One region of the Craurococcus roseus genome, then DNA from elsewhere that is predicted to be linked to it. Evidence: riboswitches for the same ligand, from Rfam matches in the RefSeq annotation. Region 1 holds a riboswitch; the other holds the start of a gene.

The links. Region 1 has a riboswitch for glycine ahead of ABD067_RS02680 (D-amino acid dehydrogenase). Riboswitches for the same ligand answer to the same signal wherever they lie in the genome.
Region 2: it holds a riboswitch for glycine, as region 1 does, so the genes downstream of both, gcvT (glycine cleavage system aminomethyltransferase GcvT) here and ABD067_RS02680 (D-amino acid dehydrogenase) in region 1, are expected to answer to the same signal.

What each region holds. Positions count from the first base shown of each region.
Region 1 is NZ_BAAAFZ010000007.1:136,188-140,587, forward strand. Features, by position in the region: gene ABD067_RS02665 (Bug family tripartite tricarboxylate transporter substrate binding protein) at 1-118, opposite strand, end outside; gene ABD067_RS02670 (shikimate dehydrogenase) at 272-1,162, shown strand; gene ABD067_RS02675 (gamma-glutamylcyclotransferase family protein) at 1,207-1,563, shown strand; glycine riboswitch at 1,684-1,787, shown strand; glycine riboswitch at 1,792-1,883, shown strand; gene ABD067_RS02680 (D-amino acid dehydrogenase) at 1,959-3,212, shown strand; gene ABD067_RS02685 (TetR/AcrR family transcriptional regulator) at 3,363-4,028, opposite strand; gene ABD067_RS02690 (sensor histidine kinase) at 4,276-4,400, shown strand, end outside.
Region 2 is NZ_BAAAFZ010000118.1:6,049-10,448, reverse strand. Features, by position in the region: gene ABD067_RS25450 (homoserine kinase) at 1-217, opposite strand, end outside; gene ispH (4-hydroxy-3-methylbut-2-enyl diphosphate reductase) at 248-1,204, opposite strand; gene ABD067_RS25440 (hypothetical protein) at 1,282-1,821, shown strand; glycine riboswitch at 1,986-2,096, shown strand; glycine riboswitch at 2,100-2,196, shown strand; gene gcvT (glycine cleavage system aminomethyltransferase GcvT) at 2,239-3,354, shown strand; gene gcvH (glycine cleavage system protein GcvH) at 3,371-3,748, shown strand; gene gcvP (aminomethyl-transferring glycine dehydrogenase) at 3,745-4,400, shown strand, end outside.

The DNA.
Region 1 (4,400 bases):
GCGTCACCGGGCGGTTGCCGGGGTAGGCGTCCGCCGATTGCGCCCCGGCGGGGCGGGAGCCGGTGGCGGCGAGAAGGCCGAGGGCGGCCGTGCAGAGGCCGCGGCGGTTCAGGCGCATGGATTTCTCCTCCGTTTTCCCGACCGGGGCGTGGCGCCGTTCCGGCCCGCCCCGTTTTGCGTTGACGTGTACGTACCAGATAGTACATTAGCTCCGCAAGGGACGATTCGAGCCGAAAGCCGACTTTCGGCGTCGCCACGGAGGATCCGTCGCATGACCACCTGGGACAGCCGCCCCGCCCTGCTCGCGGGCCTCATCGGAACCGGCATCGGCGCTTCCCTCACCCCCGCCCTGCACGAGCGCGAGGGCGCGGAGCAAGGCCTGCGGTCCATCTACCGCCGGCTGGACCTCAGCGCGTTGGGCTTGGGCGTGGAAGCCTTGCCGGAACTGCTCACCGCCGCCGAACGGGTGGGCTTCGCCGGCCTCAACGTCACCCACCCTTGCAAGCAGGCGGTGATCCCGCTGCTGCACGAACTCTCGGACGACGCGCGGGCGCTCGGCGCGGTGAACACGGTGGTGCTGCGGGGCGGCAGACGTGTCGGCCACAACACCGATTGGTCGGGCTTCGCCGAGGGCTTCCGGCGCGGTTTGCCGGATGCCAAGCGGGACCGGGTGGCGCAGATCGGCGCGGGCGGCGCCGGCGCAGCCGTGGCGCACGCGATCCTGACGCTCGGCGCCACGCGGCTTTCCGTGTTCGACACCGACGGGGCGCGGGCGGAGGCGCTGGCGGACGCGCTGTGCGCCCGCTTCGGCGAGGGCCGCGCGGCGGCCGGGACCGACCTCCGCGGGGCGATGGCGGGGGCGGACGGCGTGGTGAACTGCACGCCGGTCGGCATGGCCAAGTACCCCGGCCTGCCGCTGCCCGCGGCGCTGCTGCGCCCGTCGCACTGGGTGGCGGAGATCGTCTACTTCCCGTTGGAAACCGAATTGCTGCGCGCCGCGCGGGCGCTCGGCTGCGCGACGCTGGACGGCGGCGGCATGGCGGTGTTCCAGGCGGTGGGCGCCTTCCGCCTGTTCACAGGGCTGGAGCCGGACGCGGAGCGGATGCTGCGGCATTTCAAAGACATGGTGTCGGAGGCGGCCCCGGACGCGCCGCGGACCTGACTCGCAGCAGCCCTGCCCCGGATGCGGGACTCCATGGCGGCGCGGTGCCGGCCCGCTACCGTCGCTACATGAACGCTGCGACCCGGCTTGCCACCTATGGCACGCTCGCGCCCGGACGGCCGAACCATCACCAGCTTGCCGGATTGAACGATCGCTGGGGCACCGGGATCGTCCGGGGTGATCTCGCCGCCGAAGGTTGGGGCGCCGGGCTCGGCTATCCGGCCCTCGTCCTCGACCCGCGCGGGGGACCGATCGAGGTGCGCGTTTTCGAGTCGGACGATCTGCCCGGCCATTGGTTCCGCTTGGATGCCTTCGAAGGCGAAGGCTACCGGCGCGTCGTCGCGGACGTCGAAACGCCGGGCGGAACAGTCCAGGCGTGGGTCTACGTGGCGGCGCGGTAGCGGGCGCCCGCCACGGGACAGGAGGTTCGATCCGCGGCATGTTCCGGCCCTCACGCCACCGTCGGTCGCGGTTCTTTTGCTTGATCCACCGCCCGTTCTCCGCGATGTTGCGGTTGTCCGACGAGGCGCGCGGGAGAGCGTCGCAGGCCGCAGCACGCGGCTGGGTGACCGCCGACGGAGCAACCCCCCAGGAAACTCTCAGGCAACCGGACCGCGCGCTGAGGACACTCTGGAGAGAGGCGCCGAAAGGCGTCCACCGAAGGGGACGCGCGCGCCCTCCCGCGGGAGGGCCGGGCCAAGCTCTCAGGTAAGCGGACAGACGGGGGCGGATCGGACGGCGGGCGCAGCGCGCCGCGCCGCCGGCCGCGAACCCTTGTCGTCAGGAGCCTGCGGGCATGAGCACCGTCGCCGTCATCGGGTCCGGGATCACCGGCGTCACCACCGCCTACGCGCTGCTGGAGCGCGGCCACGAGGTGGTCGTGCTGGACCGCCAGCGCTACGCCGGCATGGAGACCTCCTTCGCCAACGGCGGCCAGCTCTCGGCCAGCAACGCCGAGGTCTGGAACAACTGGGGCACCGTGGCGAAGGGCGCGAAGTGGATGCTCCGGCGCGACGCGCCGCTGCTGATCAACCCGCGCCCCTCGTTCCACAAGTATTCCTGGCTCGCCGAGTTCGTTGGGCGCATCCGCGACTACCGCGCCAACACCGTCGCCACCACCGCGCTCGCCATCGAGGCGCGGAAGCACCTCTTCGCCATGGCCGAGAAGGAGGGCATCGAGTTCGACCTGGAGCGGCGCGGCATCCTGCACGTCTACCGCGACCGGGATGGCTTCGAAGCGGCGGCGGCGGTCAACGCGCTGCTGCGCGAAGGCGGGCTCGACCGCCGCGCCGTCACCCCGGAGGAGATGCGCGCCATCGAGCCGGCGCTGCCGAGGGGCGCCTTCCACGGCGGCTTCTTCACGCCGTCCGACTCCACCGGCGACATCCACAAGTTCACGCGCGGCCTGGCCGACGCCTGCGTCCGGCGCGGCGCCCGCTTCGAGTTCGGCGCGGAGGTGTCCGCCATCGAGCACGGGCCGGACGGGGTCGGCATCCGCTGGACGCGCGGGGGCGAAGGCGCGGGCTCCGTCCGGGCGGACGCAGTGGTGGTCTGCGCCGGCGTCGCCAGCCGGCGCTTCGCCGCCATGCTGGGAGACCGGGTTAACGTCTACCCGGTGAAGGGCTACTCCATCACCGTCCACCTCGACGACGAAGGGAGCCGAAGCGCGGCGCCGACCGTGAGCCTGCTCGACGAGGCCACGAAGATCGTCACCAGCCGCCTCGGGCGCGAGCGCTTCCGCGTCGCCGGCACGGCGGAGTTCAACGGCGAGAACCGCGACATCCGCGCCGACCGCATCCGCCCGCTGGTGGAGTGGACGGGGGGCATGTTCCCCGGCGTGTCCACCGCCCGCGTGGTGCCCTGGGCCGGCCTGCGCCCGATGACGCCGAGCCTGATGCCGCGCATCGGCCGGGGCCGCCGGGCCGGCGTGTTCTACAACACCGGCCACGGCCACCTCGGCTGGACGCTCTCCGCCGCGACGGCGCAGATGGTGGCTGACGCGGTGGACGCCGAGGCCTCGGAAGGCGGCCGGACGGCGCGCGCCGCCTGAGCGCGGGGATCGGGGCGCGCGGTCCGGCCGGTGGCTGGGCGGGGGGTGCGCTTCCAGCGAGCGGCCTGGGGGGTCCTCTCCCGCGGCGGCTGGCCCCGCCGGCGCCCGGCCGCGCGGACGCGCACCGGCCCGGCGACTACGGCCCGGCGACTACGGCCGCAGGTAGCGCAGCACCGCCTCCACCACCATGCGCCGGTGCGCGTCCGCGCGGCCGGGCGTTGCCGAGTCTTCGCCGAAGATGGCGCGGAGCGTATGGCGGTTCGACACGCGGTAGAAGCAGAAGGCGCTGATGAGCATGTGGAGATCGAGCGGGTCCACGCCCGCGCGGAACGCGCCCTCCGCTTCCCCGCGCCGGAGCAGCGCGGCCACCGTGCCGATCACCGCCGCGTTGCGCTGCTTGATGGTGGCTGAGGCCGCGACCGTGCGCGCTTCCTCGATGTTCTCGCCGCTGACCAGCCGCACGAATTCCGGGTGCGCGGCGTGGTGGTCGAAGGTGGTTTCCACCAAGCGGCGCATGGCGTCGGCCGGCGGCAATCCGTCCAGGCGGAGCGCGCCTTCGGCGTCGCGCATCCCGCCGTAGGCTTCCTCCAACGCCGCGGCGTAGAGCCCCTCCTTCCCGCCGAAATAGTAGTAGATCATCCGCTTGGTCGTGCGGGTGCGGGCGGCGATGTCGTCCACGCGGGCGCCGGCGTAGCCTTTTTCGCTGAACTCGGCGGTAGCGGCGGCGAGGATGTCGCGCCGGGTCTGGTCGGCATCGCGGGTTTGGGGCCGGTTGGCGACTCCGGCGGGGGCGGCCCGCGACTCGTCGAGTGGCATTTGGATTGAACTCTCCGGTTCGTACACAGCGTATCACACGGGCGCCCCGTTGTCGCGTCCACCGATGTTTCGGGGGTGTGGAGGCCGTGGCGGGTTCGCTTTTTGGTTGCATCTGGGATGTTGTCCGGGCAACCATCGGCTCGCGGCTCCAAACGGTATACGGGGAATGCCGATCGCCGCTCCGGGCGGTCGCCGGTCGGCCGCCACGATACCTTCTTATCCGGCCAAGGGTTTCGGACGGAGCTTGATGCAACGCACGCTCGACGGCACGGACGGCGACCGGGGGCCACTGGGCCTCGCGGCGCCCCATGAGCCGAAGGTCCGGCCGGGTTCCGCCGACTCCGGGGCGGGCGGCGCCGAACCGCCGGCCAG
Region 2 (4,400 bases), on a different contig from region 1:
CCAAGTGTTCCATCAACCCGAGGAACCAAGGCAGTTCGCCCGGATCCACGCGCCGTTCGTAGAGGGTCAGGATGAAGTCGCCGGCTTCCGTGCGGAGGGCGTAGTTGGAGTTCTCCACCCCCTCGGCGATGCCGCGGAACGCGAGCAACCCGCCCACGTCGTAGTCGAGCAGGAAGGCGCGCAGCGCGTCGTCCTGCACGTCGGTGTAGACGGCCATGCGCGGTCCGTCAGGGTCGCCGCAGGGAGGTCACGCCGGCGCGGGCTGGAGCGCGGCGGGCAGCTTGAAGGTGATCCGCTCCTCCGCCACCACCACCTCCTCGATGCGGAGGTCGTATCGCTCGCGCAGGCGGGCCAGCACCTCCTCCACCAGCACCTCCGGGGCGCTGGCGCCCGCGGTGACGCCGAGATCGGTGACGCCCTCCAGCAGGGCGAGGTCGAGGTCGCGCCCGCGCTGCACCATCACCGCCCGCGGGCAGCCGGCGCGCTCCGCCACCTCCACCAGCCGGAGCGAGTTGGAGGAGTTGGGCGCCCCCACCACCACCATGAGTTGCACGCGCGGCGCGATCTCCTTCACCGCCGCCTGCCGGTTGGTGGTGGCGTAGCAGATGTCCTCCTTGGCCGGCGCCGAGATGCCGGGAAAGCGCCGTTGCAACGCCGCCACGATCTCCGCCGTGTCGTCCACGGAGAGCGTGGTCTGGGTGATGAAGGCCAGCGGCACGCCTTGCGGCACCTCCACCCGGGCCGCCTGCTCGGCGTCCTCCACCAAGCTCACCGTGCCCGGTTCGAGCTGGCCCATGGTGCCCACCACCTCCGGGTGGCCGGCGTGGCCGATCAGCAGGATGTGGCGGCCGCGCCCGGCGTGGTGCTCGGCCTCGCGGTGGACCTTGCTGACCAGCGGACAGGTGGCATCGAGATAGAATAGCTTCCGACGTTCGGCCTCGGCCGGCACGCTTTTGGGGACGCCGTGGGCGGAGAACACCACCGGCGCGTCATCCGGCACCTCGTCCAGCTCTTCTACGAAGACCGCGCCCTGGCGCTCCAGGGTTTCCACCACGAAACGGTTGTGGACGATCTCGTGGCGCACGTAGACCGGGGCGCCGTACCGGCGGATGGCCTCCTCCACGATCTTGATGGCGCGGTCCACCCCGGCGCAGAAGCCGCGCGGGCCGGCCAGCAGGATGTTCAGGCATCGCGTGTCGTGCATAGGTGGCCGTTCGCTCGTTTGATGGGGCGGGCGGCAAGCTAGCCGCCGGCCGGGGTGCGCTCAAAGGGGAGATGGGGATGCGGGTGCGACTTGTCCTGGCTGCGGCGCTGGCAGGCCTGGTTCCGGCGGCCTGCGGCGGCGACCGGGGCCCCGCCTTGCCGGTGGCCTGCCCGCGGCCCGGCATCCTGTCCGACGGCGCGGACCTCACCCGTTGGCGGCCGGGGCCGGTGCAGGACCTCACCACCCTGGTCTTCGACGCGCGCCTCACGGGGTTGAACGGGTCCTGCCGCCCCGGCAGGCGCGACCGCAGCCTCGAGGTGACGCTGACTCCGTCCTTCGTGGTGGAGCGGGGGCCGGCCGGCGGCGACGCACGGGTGGCGGAACTGCCCTGGTTCGTGGCGGTGGTGGGGCCGGGCGACGAGATCCTGCAGCGGCAGAGCTTTGTGGAACGGCTGGCCTTCAATCGCGGCGAAACCCGCGCCACGGGCGCGGCCGAGCCGGTGCGCCTGTCCTTGCCGGTGGGTGAAGAGCGGCGGGCCACGGATTATCGTATCTTGGTGTCCTTCGAGTTGACGCCGGAAGACGTGGCGGTGAACCGGCGGCGGGGGCCGCGGTAGGCTTTCGCTCGTCGCACTGCCAGCGCGCGGGGTCGGGGCTTGCGTCCCGAGTTTGGCTTGGAACAACAGCGTTCGCCCGCCCCTCTCTGGATTGGCATGCGGTCGCCGCCGCACGATGGTTGCGTCCGCGACGCGCGGCGGGCTACACGAGTGGGGACACCCGTTGATCCCGTGCGGGAGAGAGTGGCGCCCCGTGTATACGCGCGGGTGATTGCCGCCGCCGAAGGCGCAACCGGCCCCCGGAAACGCTCAGGCACAGGAACCGCGCGGGGGAGGGGCCTCTGGAAAGCCCGGCGCCGCCCATGTGGCGCTGGCACCGACGGAGTAAGGCACGCCTGGGAGGGCGGCCGAATCTCTCAGGTCTTCGGACAGAGGGGGGCCACGATCTGAACGCCGCCACGCGCGGCAGGGGGATACGTGGCCGAATCCGGAGAAGCGCTCCTCGAAACCCCGCTCGCCGGGCTGCACCGCCGGCTCGGCGGCCGCATGGTGCCCTTCGCGGGCTATGCCATGCCGGTCCACTACCCGGCCGGCATCATGGCCGAGCACTTGGCCTGCCGGTCCGGCGCCGCGCTGTTCGACGTGTCCCACATGGGGCAAGCCGAGCTGCGCGGGGAAGGCGCCGCGGCGGCGCTGGAGGCGCTGACCCCGGCGGACGTCCGCGGCCTCAAGCCTGGCCGCCAGCGCTACGCCCTGTTCACCACCATGACTGGCGGCATCTTCGACGACTTCATGGTGGCGAACCTCGGCGACCGGCTATTCCTGGTGGTGAACGCCTCCCGCAAGGAGGAGGATTTCGCGCTGGTCGAGGCGGCGCTGCCTGCCGGAGTCGCCTTGCGTCGTCTGCCGGACCGAGCGCTGCTCGCTTTCCAGGGGCCCGGCGCGGCGGCGGCCCTCGCGCCGTCGGCGCCGGACCTCGCAGCGCTCCCCTTCATGGGTGTGGCCGAGGCGCGCATCGCCGGCGTCCCCGTGCTCGCCAGCCGTAGCGGCTACACCGGCGAGGACGGGTTCGAGATCAGCGCGCCGGCCGAGGAGGCCGAGCGGTTGGCCGAGGCGCTGCTGGCCCTGCCGGGGGCCGCGCTCGCCGGCCTCGGGGCGCGCGATTCGCTCCGCCTCGAAGCCGGCCTTTGCCTCTACGGCAACGATATCGACGAGACCACCAGCCCGGTGGAGGCGGCGCTCACCTGGACGATCGGCAAGCGCCGCCGCACCGAATGGGACTTCCCCGGTGCCGAGCGTGTGCGGGAGGAGCTGTCGAGCGGCCCGTCTCGGCTCCGCGTCGGCATCAAGCCCGAAGGCCGCCAACCTGCCCGCGGCCACACACCTATCCACGCGCCCGGCGACGGCGGTGCGGCCATCGGCGAGGTGACGTCCGGCGGCTTCGGCCCGTCGCTCGGCGGGCCCATGGCGATGGGCTACGTCGCCCGCCCGCACGCCGGCGACGGGACCGCCCTCGAATTGATGGTGCGCGGCCGCGCCTTGCCCGCCCGCGTCGCCCCTCTGCCCTTCACCCCGCACCGCTACGCGCGCTGATCCCGGAGCCCGCCCGATGCCAGACACCAAGTACACGACCAGCCACGAATGGGTCCGCCTGGAGGGCGACGTGGCCACGGTCGGCATCACCGACCACGCGCAGACCGCGCTCGGCGACGTGGTGTTCGTCGATCTGCCGGAAGTCGGGCGCGAGGTCGGCGCCAACGAGGCTTGCGCGGTGGTGGAGAGCGTCAAGGCGGCGTCGGACGTGTACGCGCCGTTGGCCGGCCGGGTGGTGGAAGCCAACGAGCGCCTGTCCGAGGACCCCGGCCTGGTCAACCGCGACCCGACCGGCGAGGGCTGGTTCTACAAGCTGGAGATCGCCGACGCGGCGGCGCTGGACGAGCTGATGGACGAAGCGGGCTACCAGCGTTTCGTGGAGAGCCAGGCGTGAGCGCTTTGAAGGAGCTGACCGCGCTGGAGGACCATGGCGCCTTCATCGAGCGCCATGTCGCGCCGACAGACGACGAGATCGCCGCCATGCTGCGCGTGGTGGGCGCCGAAAGCCTGGAAGACTTGGCCGCGCGCACCCTGCCTGCCGCCATCGCGGGCGCCGACCTCTCGGCCCTGCCCGCGCCGTCCACCGAGGCGGAGGCCATGGCCGAATTGCGCGAATTGAGCGAGCGCAACCGGTGGCGCGTGAAGTCGCTGATCGGCCTGGGCTACCACAACACCCACGTCCCGCCGGTCATCCAGCGCAACGTGCTGGAGAACCCGGGCTGGTACACGGCCTACACGCCCTACCAAGCCGAGATCGCGCAGGGGCGGCTGGAAGCGCTGGTGAACTTTCAAACGGCGGTGGCGGACCTCACGGGGCTCCCTGTCGCCAACGCCTCCTTGCTGGACGAGGGCACAGCGGCGGCGGAGGCGGTGGCTCTCGCCCACGCGGCGCACCGCGGCAAGGGCCGCGTGCTGTTGGCGGCGGCGGACCTGCACCCGCAGACGCTGGCCGTGGTGCGGACGCGGGCCGAGCCCGTCGGCACCGAGGTGAAGGTGGTGCCGCCGGCGGAGATCGCCGACGCGGCGGCGGGCGCGGAGAAGCCCTT